DNA from 4 places in the Paenibacillus sp. UMB4589-SE434 genome. Region 4 is predicted to be linked to each of the others. Evidence: riboswitches for the same ligand, from Rfam matches in the RefSeq annotation. Region 4 holds a riboswitch; each other region holds the start of a gene.
What was found. A riboswitch is a leader RNA that binds a small molecule or an ion and turns the genes downstream of it on or off. The one in region 4 is predicted to bind cyclic di-AMP.

Region 1 (4,054 bases), on a different contig from region 4:
CCATTATTGCCGGCTTAATCGATTAGCTACAGAGGGGCCGCTGCGCTCGCCTTTTTTGGCAGAGCATAGTGGCTCTTTCCGTTATATTCTTCTAACGTCAGATATAAGTTGGATGAAGCAAGTTGAACAACCAGATCCAGCTTGTTCTCATTCCAAATGATCATCATGTTATAATGGACGAACGAATATTCATCTTGAAAGGGGCTAGCTGATGACCAAAGATACCGCCTTAGTGTTAGGTGCGACAGGGTTAGTAGGCAGCGAGCTTATGGCACGAATTCATGCGTATTATAAACGTGTCATTGTGTTAAGTCGCCGACCTGTCATCGTTCCCTTTCCTAATGTTGAAGTACACACGATAGATTTCGACCGTATGGACCAGTATGCTGCATTATTTCAAGCAGAAGACGTGTTCTGCTGTTTAGGAACTACAATCAAGCAAGCCAAGTCAAAGGAAGCATTTCGTAAGGTAGATTACATTTATCCCTTGCAAGCTGGGAAGCTTTCAGCTGCGGCACAGGTTCGTTCTTTTACAATCATTACAGCGATGGGGTCCAGCTCGAAGTCAGCATTTTTCTACAGTCGTGTCAAAGGGGATTTGGAAACTGGACTGCAAGCACTTCCCTTACGTGCGCTTCATATTGTACGGCCCTCGCTAATTATAGGTGCGCGTCAGGAGTTCCGACTCGGAGAGCGAGCTGCAGCTGCCATCAGTCCCCTCTTATCGCCTATCCTGCGCGGCCCACTATTAAAATATCGCCCGATTCAAGCTTCTATCATAGCAGAAGCAATGCTGTATGCAGCAAGCTCAGGTCTTGGCGGCACGCACATATATCCTTCTGACCAACTGTGCAGCATGGCTGCTCAAATAAATAAATAAGGATGATAAGCACTTCAGTATGCTGCTGTGAACAGGCGCAGCGGAAGTGCTTTTTGACGCGCGTACATCTCATCCAATTTCCCGGCAGTATGCCTTCGTCCATCTTTTTATTTCTCGTATGCCTTCGAGCAGCCTTCCGTCGCTGAACACGAAATATGCAACCTATCGATAGCTGCAGCAAGCACGGCGTAATTCGGATAAATATATTCAATCGTTGCTATAATCCATCCCCTATCGTTCAAAATCACCTTTAATTCGTCCTTATCGGTCTTTTATCGTTATACACCCCTGCTGCCACGCGCTATGATAGACAACATGAAGCATCGCTTCATTCTTTCAATCGCTGAGTGCTCTAGTTACAGAGCAGCGGGGGAACCATTCAGGGTCCACGATCCTACATTGGGGTGAATCCGGTAGTCTCTACTGGTAGGGCGACTCCATCGCCCGAATCCGTCAGCTAACCTCGTAAGCGTTACAGGAGAGACTTGCAGATAGCTGCTCTTGTTACAGACCACCTATTTGCATCATGACAAAGTCTGGAGGGATGAAGATGGACGAAATCCATACATCAGCACACACCATTAACCGCATTGAATTGTATCAATTAGCTAGTATGTCACGCTTGTCCGCAATTGAAACTGATACACAATGCAGGACCGCATTGCCGATCATGATTATTTTAAAAGTAGTAAGTGGGGAAGCTCAAGGCTGGGGAAAAGTTACCCTGATGCCTGATGATTCTCATTTTGATCTTCAGCGCTGGGCGCGACAATTAGAACGGTTAAAGGGCAAATCAGCAATAGGTGCTTTGCTGCTGTTGGAGCAAATGAGAACTTCATGGTGTGAGGAGAAGGTACAGTTAACCGAGCTAGCACTAGCGAATCTGTTGCAGCATTCATCCTATCGTTATTGTCCGCAGCAAAGCATGCTTATCACCCACTGCCAAGCCTATTACGGAACCATCTAAAGCAGCAAAAATGAATCTTTAAAATGTCTACTAGCAGATTCACGCATCAGCAGGACTGAAGCCCATAGCCGCAGTCCTGCAACTGTTATTTTAAATGACAGCGTCTTCCTATGGCTTATCCGGCTGCCCTGCATATTCCTCATACGCTACACTCGCCAGCAGTTCGTCCCACACCTCATCATTCAGCTGCTCTGTGTCTATAGAAACAACACACACATGTTCCAAGTTCCAATCTATCTCTACGATTCCAAGATGATCCCCATGTAAAACAAGCAAAATATGAAATTGATGTCTGACATAACTACGCAGCTGCCTTTCAAGCTCGACAACTTCCTCATACGTCCCATCAATACGAATAAATAACAACCATGGTAATACCGCTGTTTTCTCCAAAAAGCGCTGTATTCGGCGATCGTACATCGCTTTAACCTCGGGATAGGATACCAGATGCTCAGGTGAATTGAAGTCTTTCGGGTAATCATGAACAGAATAAATATCGTATACACGATCCCGTAACATAAGACATCGATCACCTTGGTCATAACCTGTAAATTCAAGGTTGTCTAGTTCCATATATCCTGCGAATCGATTGCGCAGCAACAAGTTAACGTTCGATAGGTGTACGGAGCGATTCCAATCTAGCATGCCTCCGAACTTTCTTAATCCGAGTCGATGCAACTGAATAGCTACTAAACATTTTCTCCCCATACTATATATTGCATGATAAGATCGTGCTAATTGTTCCCTCTTCATCGTCGTCACCTCTTGTCTCAATCCGTATACTATACTGTATGACGGCTTGGCTAAAAGGTACGGACTTCCGTCTCATTTGCTTTATTAACGGTCTCGAAGCGTCTGTGTTAATCGTTCCATACACCGCTCGAAAGAACGAAGCTCACTGCTGGTAAACTCTCCTTTTAACTCCATATAAATAGCTTCATGTATCTTGGCCTGCGTTTCATAGGCGATTCGCCCCTTGTCTGTTAAAGACACAAGAACAATTCGAGCGTCTGACGGATGTGTATTACGGACGACAAGCTCCTTTCGTTCCAAACGAACCATCATTTGCGAGACGGCTCCCTTCGTAACGCACAGCCGGTCAGATAACTCACCCATTGCCACACCTTCATGTTCCCCAATTGCTTCAATAGTATGAACTTCGCTGAGGGATAAATCGTTTAGATCTCCGAAAGACTTCGGATATCGCTCCAATCGTCGCAGTTGTAATATCAGCCGTCCAATAGCAAGATGTTCAGTCATAGTAACCACCTTTCCAGCCAAATAAATAATATGATGTTCTCTGCTTAGAAAATGGGGGGTGCCTCTTCCGCTTGGTTCATCCCTTTTACCTGCTGATGGGCATGATCTCACTATCTATGCTCAATTTGTAATGTGCGTAATCTCGTACCCTTACAAACTCGCATTTCTCATACAAAGAGAGAGCTCCCCTGTTAGAATGGGATACGCACAGTTGAATATCTTCTATTGAAGGATAATGAAATAAAAATGATAAGGCTTGACGCAGCAGCTTACTTCCGATCCCTTTGTGACGATAACGTTCATCAACCGCAATGTATTCAATTGTACCTTCACCGAACTCGGCATTGGCGCTCGCATAAATATAACCAGCCATCTCACTGTTCTCACGGCAAACAAATAAGGCATGTTGGTCATCTATACTCTTTATCAGGCTTTCAGCACTCATGTATGTACCCGGAAAACAACTCTCATGAAGAGACACAAAAGCAGCCTGATCTGTTGTCTTATATGGCGAGCTTGTCTGTTCTTCTTTAGCAGATAGCCACTGCGCCCGCTTCAATTGAAGAACGGAGTGAACCCCGGTACACTCTCCTCCAAGCCATTCAAAAATAGGAATACCAACCCTATTACGCGTATCATAGAACCCTTCTACCTGCGTAACTTTCTGCCCCTTTGCCCATATTAGCTTATTAATATCTTGCCATATTGCATGTAAGAGAGCCTGATTCGTTACATCGTCCTCTCTCACGAAGGGACCCCATAATTCTACTGCTCCATTGTCAGCTCCTATATCAAGCCCACAAATACCAATGATACTCCCTGCTTCCTCGTAAACGACAAAACGTTCATCAAGTGAACTATCAGCTGTAATTTCTACAATTGCTGCCGCTATTTCATCGCATTTGACACCACAATAACCGACATGCTGTTCCTGAATTTGGTTGCAT
Region 2 (4,054 bases), on a different contig from region 4:
GTGCCTAACTGCACGTCATCATTTTTAATTGCATTTAGAACAACGGTGCTGGACGCTAGGTCTGGAATCACTTTGACCTTGATGTCCGTCCGATCTTCGATAAGAGCTTTATACATTTCAGCCAAAATCTTCGTTTCCGTAAATGTCTGTGTTCCGATAATAAATTGGTGCTCTGTGCCACAGCCAGCCAGAAGTACCGTTATCATAAGCATGACGCCTGTAAGTCCGGCTGTTATTTTGTTGCGTAGCATACCGTTTCCTCCTCCTCGTGCTCTAGTTCGGTTTTATGCAGCAATCGAACTTGTCCGTCCGAATCGTTTTGTTAACAAACGCTCCATCCAGCCAAGCAGAGCATCAGCAAGCAGCGCCAGCAGGATTGCTCCCGCAGCTCCCGTCACAATCAGCTCCAACTTGTTCACGCCAAGTCCAGATACGATAAGCTGCCCAAGACCGCCAGCACCAATCAGCGTCGCAAGCGTAGCCCAGCTGATGATGTAAACTGTCGTAATGCGAATTCCCGACATTACATAAGGTAGTGACAGTGGAAATTGAATGCGTAAAATACGCTGCATCGTTCCATACCCCATCCCCCTTGCCGACTCCAGCACACTGGAATCTACAGAAGCAAAGCCATCATACGTATTACGCAGTATCGGCATGATGGAATACAGGAACAAGGCTACCACCGCAGGCTTCATGCCTATGCCGAGAAAGGGAATAAGAATGGCGAGCAATGCCAAGCTTGGTACGGTCTGCAGTAAGTTTGCAAAGAAAAACACGATGCTGTTGATCCATTTGAAACGGTTATATACAAGTAAAATACCTAATGGAATGGACAGCAAGCAGCCTAGCAATACGGATGCAAAAGTGATGACCAAATGCTCCTGAAGTGCGATTGCAATATCAGCACCTCGTTCTTGAAAAAAGGAAACCAAGTTATTCATAGGTCTAGGCCTCCTCTCCGAGGCTAGAAGCAAATTGTTCCACAATCGTCGGATAAACTTCATTCAGATGCTTAACGATGCTACCCCGCGTAATCAGTCCAAGCAGACGACCATCGTCATCTACCACGGCCAGGTTTGTTAATCTGTGATTGCTCATCATCTCAATAGCTACTGGAAGTGATGTACCCGGAGCGACCTGATAGCCAATGGGACGCATGACGTCACCGACCGTCTTATTTTCCTCGTTAAACATATTAAGCACACGATAAATGGACACGATACCAAGCAGCTTGCGGAAGCGGTCTACTACAAACAAGGAGTCAACCCTGCGCCCTTCCATAATTTTGACGGCTTCTGCCAATCCACGGTTGGGATATGTTGTCGCCGGCTGCGTAACCATCACGTCATCTACAGTAGATAGACGCAGCGGCTCTCCCTGCGGTCCTTCCTCCATCCGTTTCTGCCCGATAAAGGTGCGAACGAAGTCATTTGCGGGATAGCGCAGTATTGATTCAGGTGACCCCGTCTGAACAACCTCTCCATCCTTCATCATCACGATCGTATCGGCGATCTTTATGGCTTCGTCCATATCGTGGGTAACAAATATGATCGTCTTATGTAGCTCCTCTTGCAGACGACTCAGTTCCTCTTGAAGTTGTTCGCGACTTATCGGATCTAATGCGCTAAACGGCTCATCCATCAAAATAATGTCCGGATCAGCGGCCAATGCGCGAATAACCCCGATACGCTGCTGCTGCCCCCCGCTCAGCTCAGATGGATATCGATCACGGTAAACCTCAGGGTCCAAATTAACCATCCGCATCAATTCATCTACTCGCGGTTGAATGCGATCCTGCTCCCATTTTTTCAAATGCGGCACCACTGCAACATTTCTCGCAATGGTCATATGCGGAAACAAACCAACGTTCTGGATCACATAACCTATATTCCGTCTGAGCTCAACCGGGTTCTGTTCGGAAATGTCTTTGCCATTAATAAGCACTTTACCGCTAGAAGGGGTAATCAAGCGATTGATCATTTTCATGGTAGTGGATTTGCCACAGCCGCTCGGGCCAATAAAGACGGTAAGCTCACCTTTTTTGATCGTGAGGTTAATATCTTTTAAAGCATGGAATCCATCATCATATACTTTGTTTACCTGCTGCAGTTCAATCATTTACAGTCACCTCTTCTATCTATTCTGTTCTAAGCCACGTGCAGACACCTTGTATCCTTAAACTTATCCGTTTATTTTCAATCAAAAATGAAAACTGCCGCCGTGCTTTTCGTTCGAAAAAATGCGATTATAGCCAGTTTGTTCATAAACCTCCTTTCTAATTCTACATTTGTGCAGAGCAGTGCCAGTTAATAAAAGAGATGGGCCTGGAGAGAAATAACACGGGTAATAAAGAGTGCTACTTGCGCGGGAATCCGAAATAAGAAAACCCCGAACAAACGGATCGTCATCATGACATCCGATTCATCAGGGTCTGTAAATGCAAAAAAGAACCCAAAATCACGTTCGGGTCCTAAGCCAAATGATCATAAATAGACCCATCTCCTACTGACGAGGTTAGCTGACGGGCTCGGAAAAGATGGATTCCTACGCCATAATGGCGATTCGCCCCAATGAAACGGTTCCCCCGCTTCCCTTGGTTGGGAATTAAGCATATGTAATATTATATATAGGTTTGTGCATATAGTCAACTTTGGTCAAATGTTTGAGCTCATACCCTTCGCTTATTTAAGCCATGAACGTAATAAGTTCAGCACCTATAATCACATAAAAACACCTATGCCGACCCCCCTGAAAGGATATCGCTAACGCCTAGTCGCCTTCGCCCAAAAGCCCCCATGAAGACGCGTCGGCTCAGATGTCACAATAAATGCGCGCGGCTCCACATCCATGATGGACTGATATAGTTTTTTTTGATTTTTACGGCGTGCCAGTACCTCCAGCATTAACCGATGTCCGTCTCGCCCGCTCCCAATCCAAGTCGTCACACCGTAACCCAGATCACGCAGATGGTTGGGCAAACCACTCTCTGGATTGTTTACAATCACCCGCAGTGTGACATAACCAAGCGCTATCTTTTCTTCAATCCAAGATCCAACTAACACACCCAATCCATAACCAAGTGCATATACGATCAAACTTATCGGCTGATCCAAATACTTGAGCACCATGTTTAAACCAAGCACATAAATCGTAATTTCGACACAGCTCAGCGCAGCGGCATAATACTTCTGCCCTTTCAGGGTTAGGATCATCCGAAGTGTGAAAAAGGAGACGTAAACGATTTGGATGATAAAAATAGAAACCAATAACCCTATTACCATGAATTTCTCTCTCCTTGGAACTGCCCTTAGTTTATATCTTCATCATTACCCTGACAGCCTACATTCCAAACGGAACAAAAACAGGATATTTCATACATTTCGTTGAAACAATGCGCTTGTCTACACGTACAACTCCTTATTAGTAGTTGAATGCTTCTTGTGTTGCAGACCGTGCAAAGCGAGAACCGCCTTAGCCAATTCGTGAATCCTATCAGGAGGTCATTATGACGACATACGAGCAACGTGACACACTACTGCAGGCCAAAATGGAAATTGAAAAGTGGGAAAAAGAACAGCGTGATCTCTGGTTTTGGGAGAAGATTGGGCGTATCCCGTTTATGATAATTGACAAGCTTAGCCCTAAAATATTGCAGCGCAAAGTTGGTCAGGTACTAGATGAAGTCGGCAGCTACCTGCACACAGGGGGACGTTATTTAATCCAAGAAAAGCACGTGTTAAACAAAATTGAAAGCCACTGGAAGAAGACCGCTCCTCAGCAAGGTCTAACCGTCGCGAGTATCGACGATGTTCAGCATGTTCCTCTTGCGGTACGCGACGAAGTCGCGTCTCAACTGCGGGAATCCCATAAAACTGCTGCTTTTGCCCAAGGCGCTACGACAGGCTTTGGCGGCATATTCACGCTGGCGATTGATATTCCTGCAATTTTGGGCATATCGCTCAAGGTCATTCAGGAGACAGCAATCAGCTATGGATTTGATCCGAATGAACGCGAAGAACGTGTATTTGTTGTAAAATGTATGCAGTTTGCT
Region 3 (4,054 bases), on a different contig from region 4:
AAATAGATGCCGACCGGACGTGCCAACACCAATACAATAAGTAATGTAATGCCAATAGACAACCAACCTAAACCTGTCATTTTTGTGTTCCACCTTTCAACTATTTACAAGGAAGTCGTATCCCTAGAATTTCTCTGGCTTTACAAGTGCGTATCCCAGATAGAGAAACAGTGCCCCTACCAGTACGCCAAGCACGATAATCATCTTTGTTCACCTCTATATGCACGAGTCAGCCCGTGCGATGTTCATGGCATTAGCCATGACTAATGATCAACTTCTGTGGAGCACCAGGACAGCACCCCATACGTTACGACGCCTAACAATACAATTAATACAAGCATAATGACATCGAACATATGCCAACTCCTCCTTTGAGCCTTGGTGCTAAGATGTGCTCACCCTTCAGAGACGGTGCTTTACCTTGCAGCATGTTAAAAGACAACACAAAAAGCCGCACGGAAAGAGGATCCCTTTCCGTGCGGCTTCTAAACACGCAGCTAAATAAAACGCAAGCTGCGAATCGCCACAACGAAATAAGGCTGCCTCTATGGACGCTTACGAGGTTAGCTGACGGATTCGGGCGCATGAGTCGCCCTACTGGCCAAAGGCCAAGATTCACCCCTCGCACAGCAGCTTCTCCACTTTCGAAGCACTGTGCTCTAACATTGGGTCCCCCGTTCCCTTCTCAGGGATTCAGCGATGAGCATTGCCCAAAGCTTATCAATTAGTCGAGCCGTTCGAACTGATCGCACCAGAACCTGCTGTAAATAAGTTACTGGTGCAGCTATACGGTTGAACGCTGCTCGCTGTAAATCAATTCGGTCAGCAGAAAGGATACTTGATCCGACTGCGTGTACACAACCATATCCGCGCCTAGCAGGCGGTAAATGGAACGTGGATAATGCTGCTTAGTTATGACCGTAATCGGGTCGTACGTCCATGCTCGGCATTGCTGCAGCAGACGACAAGTCAGCGCAAAGCTTTGCTCGAATACGTATATACGTCCAACTGGTAATAACGGAATCTCGGCTGGTTTGGTCCGAGATGTGTTTACGTGCCAAATGTGCTTGACACCAAGTTTCTCCATTCTTGCCGAACATCTCACATTGTTACTGATGGCTGCCACTGGCAAGCCTGCGCCGCGCAGTTGGCGGACAAAGTCAGCCCCCATCGTGTTCGGAGCGAATACGGTAACGATTCGGTCCGTGTCTTGCATTTCACCATACCTCCTGAAGTCCGTTACTTTCATCATTCGGGTAGAGGTTGGTCAGTATGCGCAAATCGGTCTAGCGCGCCTCTCCTCGGACGCTTACGAGGTTAGCTGTCGGGTTCGGAATCGAAGAGTCGCCCTACCGGTTGCAAAGTGACATCCCCTAACATTTAGCATGGATATAACCTTTACCGGATTCACCCCCTGAACGCAAATCAATCTAATTCAGCCGCAATCGGTTGTTATGACGGATTTGCCTTCTCATTGTGGTTCCCCCGCTCCCGCCTTCCGGCGGAACTCAGCGATGAAGACGCAACGGATATTGTTGTCGTCGATGAACTGAATCTTACGCCTTTTCATGTATGTATGTAAATCAATTCGAACGTTCATATTGTTCCAAGCATGACCAAATGCTGGATATAATCATAATCAATCATCGAAAATCCTATCATTTACTCGTCATATCTTTAATTATCTTCATTCGATTGGATAACAGTAGCATTTTAAAGTAATTTCGATAACAATATGGATTTAATCGCTTTCTTGGCAAAATTTCTGTCATGATTAATCTATTACTCGTGTCCTGTTCAAGCTTCCATTTACAGCTCATAGCTCGCTTTGATGCGTTTGCATAAGGCATGCATAGGCGGGATTTAGACTACACTGCCTTTTCGTATGGCTATATCAGCGCATACACTAAAGCCGCCTGAATCGAGTACGTTCAAGCGGCTGTCTCATGTCATTTTTTGGGATCCGCGGGAACATCAGTAGCCAAAAAGAGTACCCAAAAGCTGATTCATCCGATTGGCATACGTATGCTCACGCAGCGTTCTTTCAAGCCCGCGCAGCGCAATCTCACGCCGTTCTCCTTCATGGTGCAAATAATGCTCCATCTTTGCAAGCAGCTCATCAGGCGATTGGTAGGTCACAATCTCGATACCAGGGGTATAAAAGCTAGCTAGATCACTGCGAATGTCTGTCAATTGCAGTGTGCCGCAGCAAGCAATTTCAAACGTCCTTGGGTTCGGAGAGGAGGCAATAATCTGACTGGAATTGCTGTTCACCGTCTCGTCATCGTGAGATCTGTGCATATTGATGACAATTTTGGTCATGTTGTACATATCAGCTGTTTCTTGCGGAGTCATCCAACGACCAAGATCAATCTTGCCCGTATAGGAGCTAAACTGTGGCAGTCGATCCCACCACAAGCCTGAAAAGTATGCGTTATACTGCATCATTCGATCTATAATCGATTCGAAAAAACGTACTCTGTTCCAGTAGGCTGAACCTATAAAACAAACATCGCGGCGCCCCGGTGTAGGTGTTGTCTTCGGCAAAAAATGGCCTGGATACACCGCAAACGGCAAGTAATGAACACTGGGACAGCCAATAGATTGATAATAGCTGACACTGTTGATTTCTAACGTAAACACATCGCTGTAATGCGGCACGATAGCAGACATCATATCCGTATAATACGGATCGTCCGTCAGCCATACGGCTGTGCGAATGCCTGCTGCCCGCAGTTCATCAAGCTGGCCGATTGGAAGCTCCATGCCATCCAAGGCGATGATAATATCCGGCCTTAAGGAGGCCGCCGAAGCTGCAACGGCATCTCTCGGCCCGATGACCGTCACCTTCCCCACCATCTCCTGAAGCGTGCTGACTAACGCATCATCAATTGGAGAGTATGGGAAGCCCTTGCCTGAGGTAACGTACATGACATGTATAGGTCGATGAGGAATTTGCGGGCGTATGGTCTTCACCAGCATATCCGCACGGCCACGAAGGTATCCATCCTGGTATCCTTCATGCAGACCGCGTAATCGTCCACGCCTGCGAGCAACGGTTATCGATGTCACGCGTCTGTGTCGATATGATTTCCTCCGTGAGCGTGAACCGGGCATCTCCTCACTCCTTTGTTGTTACTGTCGACCGTGAGCCAACCAAACTTTGGCTGTATCGAGGCCAACACCATACTTATTCAACCACCAATCTTTCATAAATCATAACGATCATCATCTATCTACTCATTTGTCATCCAATCAAACCAAGTTAGTCTGTTCCTTGCCTTCATAACGACAGGTGATTGTTCCTGAAACCTCAGTGCTTGACATTAGCGACACCCGCCTGTACCAATCATGAGCAGCAACTAGCAACGAATCACAACTGGTGCCGAATAATGTGTGCAGTCAAATCACTATATGCCGCTAGACCGACTGTCTTATGGACTTTTGTCGATATCGATAGAAATAAGGCTGTTGCCTTATGCACAGCCTTCCATAAAAACAGCCTGATATCGCACGAGGCACATATCAGGCTATTTTCCCACTATACTTGCCCGGCATAAGCTAACTGGTGTCCATCCTCATATCCTTTTGCAAAGCCGCTGTTAAAGCCCTCGTTGTATGCTGCATCATAACCTTGTTTAAAGATGATCCCAGATGATCCCATTCTTCTTCTGCCTCGCTTACTCTTTGCCTTAATACCACCCCTACGCTTGATTAGTCGGCTTTTCCCTGCTCGTCTGACGCGCAAGCGGCTTGACGCTGCTCTGCCAGACTTACTTCTCGTTCTCTTCGAAACGGACTTACGCTTTCGGCTGCGGCTGTCTTTCTTCAATGTGCTTCTCCTCCTGCGCTCCCTTGGGGGCCATATATTTCAACATGACAAACTGGATTTAGCCATGGTATTTCGGGGGTTCCTTTATTTAGGCTGCGCGGCCTCCAGCCAGTCACCATATGGCATAAAGCATGCTGATGCTGCGACAGCAAATGAATGTTGTCGTACATTAGTTTTACTTGCACCTCCGAATGTGCAGACACATCTGCCAACTGCTCAAGC
Region 4 (4,054 bases):
TTGATGCAACCCTGAGAGGTCCAATAGGCGAGCTAATGAGAGTGGATTCCGGTAATAGCTGCGGAACAATTCCAGCACTTCTTTGACAGTCAGCCCATCAGCAGCTTTCACATCCTGCATCAATGCTCCTATGCGCTGGCGAATTTCTTTAGTCCCGGCGGGCATGCCCAACACGCTGATGCTGCCTGAGGTTGGCTTCTGCAAACCAAGAATCATAGATATGGTAGTAGTCTTACCGGCGCCATTTGGACCAAGCAATGCACTGATTTGTCCTTGATTGAAACATAAATTTATATCATTTACAGCGTGAAAGCTGCCATATTGCTTGCTAAGTTTGGTACACTCAATTGCGTATGTCATTTGTCATCACCCTTTGATTTATTATGTGTGCCGTTTATCGTGTGGCTATATTTGTATTGTAGTCTCACGAGTAATCGTCCGTTAGTGTACGATGTCATGAACTGCTAATGACAAATGTCAGAATCGGAAACTGTCCCGGTTCCAAACCGTAATAACGTACACAGGCTTATTTGATTCGGAATGAGCAAATGAACTTAAATTATTATTAAGTATTCATTCAGCTTGTCTTCATGTGCTGGCTTCATACTGAAGAAATTGCAGTTTGAAAGGAGGTGAGAATATGAAATGGACGACATCATCGGCGGTCGCCTGGTCTACAGCTATGATGCTGCTGCTTGCTTCTCCGGCAGCGGCGCAAAGCGAACATGCCGCTGCTGCATTTGCGAAGTCGCCTGAAGCGCGGGTTGTATTTGCATCAGGAGATGACACGGATTCTTCCCGCAAGAGTGAATCACAGGGCGGAGTACTAGCGTTGCTGCCAAGCTCCGCGACTTCGAAAGCAAGCAATTTGTCGGCACAATTAAATAAGAAAGATCACACAGAGAAGAAACAGCTGAACAAGGAGCAGGAACAGCTCCAAAGTCAGATAAAAGAGCTTCGGCAGAAGAAGCTTATATCGATTGCACAGAAATATGGTATTGTTGTCGAAAACAAGACATTTGAGCAAATACGTCATGAATTGCGACAAATAGTTGGACGTAACGGCAAAATGTTCCACGAGAAACATGTCGATAAGCATGCACGGCCTCAACAACACATGAGGGAACAAGTGAAGAAAAAGGTTGTGAATTCGGAGCATTTGAATACTGAACATACAGGGAGCAAGTTAAGGGAACAGCAGCAGTAATGGAGTCACAAGCTACGTGGTACATGAGACATTAAGTTGTCGTGGATTTTGAGGACTTAGGCTGGTAGTCGTGAATAAGATGTAGAGGCATGTTGGAAGAACGCCCAGCATGCCTCTTTGGGTTAAACGCAGTGCGGGGATGTAATGTTATATCCTACATTGTCAAAATCTGAGGATAAGTAGTAAGTAGGGTTTACGAAAGGTGACTCTACAGTGAAATGATATATCACCCTTTTCAAGGCTAGTAGAAACTAGTTGGCACCATCGTTATATGTAATGTGCGTGGCGTGGTGACTAGGAAGTTAGAGAATTAATTATTGCAGGTATATCGATATCACGGTGATGGAGCTAGTTCCTGATTAGGACAACAAGAGAAGAAGCGTGATTCATCTTCAGGTTCACGTGTTAATTATCATATAAGGGTGCTGGACCTGGGAATGGACAGGGAGAATGATGGTTAGCATGCTTCTCTTCAGCTAGATGCCCATATAGCAGTCAGAAGAACAGGGAAACATGGCAAGTGTAAACCCATTTTATACAGATTTATGTTTATAATTGTCGTCTTTTTCCTGTATTAATTTGTGCAGGACCATGGCTTCTTAGTTGGCACGTTTCAGTTTGGCGTGCATACAGTGTATAGAACAGTGCAATATAAAAGCCCGACAGGCTGCATGAGGCAATCCATCGGGCTTTCGGTATAATATTCTATTATTTCTCGTAAGAAGCAAAGCTATCATATTGCTTCGAGCTGAGAATGCGCTTAGCACCAACATAACGCTTCTCATAATAATCCATGCTCAGATCGTCGACACGTGTTCCTTTGCTTGTCGAAGCGTGGGCGAATTGACCGTTGCCTACATAAATGCCGACGTGGGAGATTCCGCTGCCACTAGTATTGAAGAATACCAAGTCTCCAGGGCGTAGTTCGTCTTTTTTTACTTTGTCGCCAACTTCATACTGGGAAGAAGACGAACGAGGCAATTCAACATCGAATTTGTCAAAAACATACTTTACAAATCCAGAGCAGTCAAACCCCTTCGTTGTAGTTCCACCATACTTGTAGTCGATACCCATCAAATCTTGGATAGTGTTGTCCATCTTCGTTGCGGCGAATGCGCTACCTGTTCCGATCGAGAACAGTAAGCTCAGACCGACCACCGCAGTGACCAACTTCTTCTTCAATTGGAAAAGCTCCTTCCGTGCCTGCGAGGTTAGCTGGAGGGTTCGGTTGAAGGTTCCCTATGATCTCTGCATAAGCAAGATCAATTCACCCAGTATTAATGGTTCCCCCGCTTCCCGGATGTGTACGGGAATTTGGCCTATTGGATCACATCAGATTCCGTTACTTCTGATTACAAAATTGCAAGAACTAAGTGTCTTTCATGACAAAGTTGTAACAATCTAAGCCTTATTTTAGCAGACCTTTTTTACTTTGACAAACACTTTTTGTCCGGAAACGCCAAAAAAACGCGCTTAAACCTCGAGAAAAGGCTTAAGTAAGCGTTTTTTTGGCGAAAAAATATTTAGAAAGGCCGAAATTTACGGTTTCCGATGATTCCATGCGTGATAACGGCTAGAAAGACTCCATAATTTCAAAAATGCGCGTAATGCAGGATATGCCTGCTGTAAAATGAGTGCGGTCATGCCGGTCCATAACATGGCAGCGGTTGTCACTAATGTACTGCATACTAGTGAGATAAGCACAAATAGGAGCGACAATCCAATGACAGGCAGAACGTGAACGATGCCGTTTTTTAGTGCATGCAACAGCGACATGTCTGACCCAGCGCCGAATTGCAGAAATAAAAACAAATGATGAAGCAGCCAACCTCCAACCAGCCAAGCGAGACTAACAGGAAGAGCACCAGTTAATAGCATCTGCCAGCTTGGATTAGAAGCAAGTACTTCGGCCAGATAAGGGACGGCCCAATAGGCGGGAGCAAGCATCAAGGCCGTTTCCAGAAGATACAATAAAGCAAAAGGTTTCCACACTGCTGCGATTCCCCTGAAAAAGGTCAATCCCGATTCCGTTCGGTGATTAGCCATTGAATAGCAGATGCCAGCATGAATGATCGGTGTGAGCAGCATCCGTACCGCAATAAAAGCGACTATGATCCAGAGGTACGGTGTATAGGTAGACGTTTTAGTTAATTGGAACTGGGATTCCAATAAGAAGAGTTGTGAACTCATCTCCGTAGGAGCTGGGCTCGGATACCGGCGAAGTATTGGCATGATGACGGAATCCATAAAGCGAAATAATAGAAATCCCCACAATAACTGATATAGAAATAGGATGATCCAGATGTATAAATGGTCTTTCAGCCAGTCCCACCCTGCGCGCATATGCAGCTTCATGTCCATCACCACCCCAATACGTTTGTTATCACTTCCAGCCATTTGACGGCTACCCAATTAACGCGCGTGCGCACCGGTTCTTCAATTTGAGCACGCATATAGTTGTTAATGTGACGATTCTCTACCATGATCGTATAGAGAGGATCGATCATTACCCATGCGAGCGGGGAGGAATGACTGAGCTTATATTGGATGCGGTCGCCTTCCACAGACCATACTTTACGAGTTGTACTTCCGTCTGCAAATTGAAATACGATCGGTACGTTCGGGTAGTCAGCGCCGTTCTTTTGAATATTTACCGTTGCTTCATAACGTGGCGTTCCTCCTTCATTAAAGGTGCGGGTATGGATGCTCTCGACGGAAAAGTCAGCCATCTTCTGCCCATATATATACTGATTAAAGAAGTCGGTCCATTTACGGTTGGTCACCAATTCTACGATACGTTGAAAGTCTGCTGTGGTCGGATGTTTAAAGCGATATTTTGTTGTATAG

Region 1: another riboswitch for cyclic di-AMP. It lies ahead of QP775_RS09490 (hypothetical protein); the one in region 4 lies ahead of QP775_RS24570 (C40 family peptidase).
Region 2: another riboswitch for cyclic di-AMP. It lies ahead of QP775_RS19090 (ABC transporter ATP-binding protein); the one in region 4 lies ahead of QP775_RS24570 (C40 family peptidase).
Region 3: another riboswitch for cyclic di-AMP. It lies ahead of QP775_RS22575 (hypothetical protein); the one in region 4 lies ahead of QP775_RS24570 (C40 family peptidase).

Annotation. Positions count from the first base shown of each region.
Region 1 is NZ_JASOYK010000001.1:2,258,787-2,262,840, forward strand. Features, by position in the region: gene QP775_RS09475 (cation:proton antiporter regulatory subunit) at 1-26, shown strand, start outside; gene QP775_RS09480 (hypothetical protein) at 27-167, opposite strand; gene QP775_RS09485 (NAD-dependent epimerase/dehydratase family protein) at 212-880, shown strand; cyclic di-AMP (ydaO/yuaA leader) riboswitch at 1,212-1,367, shown strand; gene QP775_RS09490 (hypothetical protein) at 1,431-1,847, shown strand; gene QP775_RS09495 (DUF1796 family putative cysteine peptidase) at 1,956-2,600, opposite strand; gene QP775_RS09500 (MarR family winged helix-turn-helix transcriptional regulator) at 2,685-3,107, opposite strand; gene QP775_RS09505 (GNAT family N-acetyltransferase) at 3,193-4,054, opposite strand, start outside.
Region 2 is NZ_JASOYK010000006.1:75,440-79,493, reverse strand. Features, by position in the region: gene QP775_RS19100 (glycine betaine ABC transporter substrate-binding protein) at 1-251, opposite strand, end outside; gene QP775_RS19095 (ABC transporter permease) at 285-944, opposite strand; gene QP775_RS19090 (ABC transporter ATP-binding protein) at 949-2,121, opposite strand; cyclic di-AMP (ydaO/yuaA leader) riboswitch at 2,491-2,624, opposite strand; gene QP775_RS19085 (DUF2179 domain-containing protein) at 2,766-3,284, opposite strand; gene QP775_RS19080 (EcsC family protein) at 3,509-4,054, shown strand, end outside.
Region 3 is NZ_JASOYK010000009.1:30,912-34,965, reverse strand. Features, by position in the region: gene kdpA (potassium-transporting ATPase subunit KdpA) at 1-80, opposite strand, end outside; gene kdpF (K(+)-transporting ATPase subunit F) at 124-204, opposite strand; cyclic di-AMP (ydaO/yuaA leader) riboswitch at 539-709, opposite strand; gene QP775_RS22575 (hypothetical protein) at 785-1,216, opposite strand; cyclic di-AMP (ydaO/yuaA leader) riboswitch at 1,291-1,524, opposite strand; gene QP775_RS22570 (CgeB family protein) at 1,975-3,072, opposite strand; gene QP775_RS22565 (hypothetical protein) at 3,542-3,832, opposite strand; gene QP775_RS22560 (hypothetical protein) at 3,829-4,054, opposite strand, start outside.
Region 4 is NZ_JASOYK010000012.1:33,404-37,457, reverse strand. Features, by position in the region: gene QP775_RS24580 (ABC transporter ATP-binding protein) at 1-360, opposite strand, end outside; gene QP775_RS24575 (hypothetical protein) at 641-1,207, shown strand; gene QP775_RS24570 (C40 family peptidase) at 1,916-2,389, opposite strand; cyclic di-AMP (ydaO/yuaA leader) riboswitch at 2,394-2,537, opposite strand; gene QP775_RS24565 (carbamoyl transferase) at 2,747-3,562, opposite strand; gene QP775_RS24560 (M1 family metallopeptidase) at 3,568-4,054, opposite strand, start outside.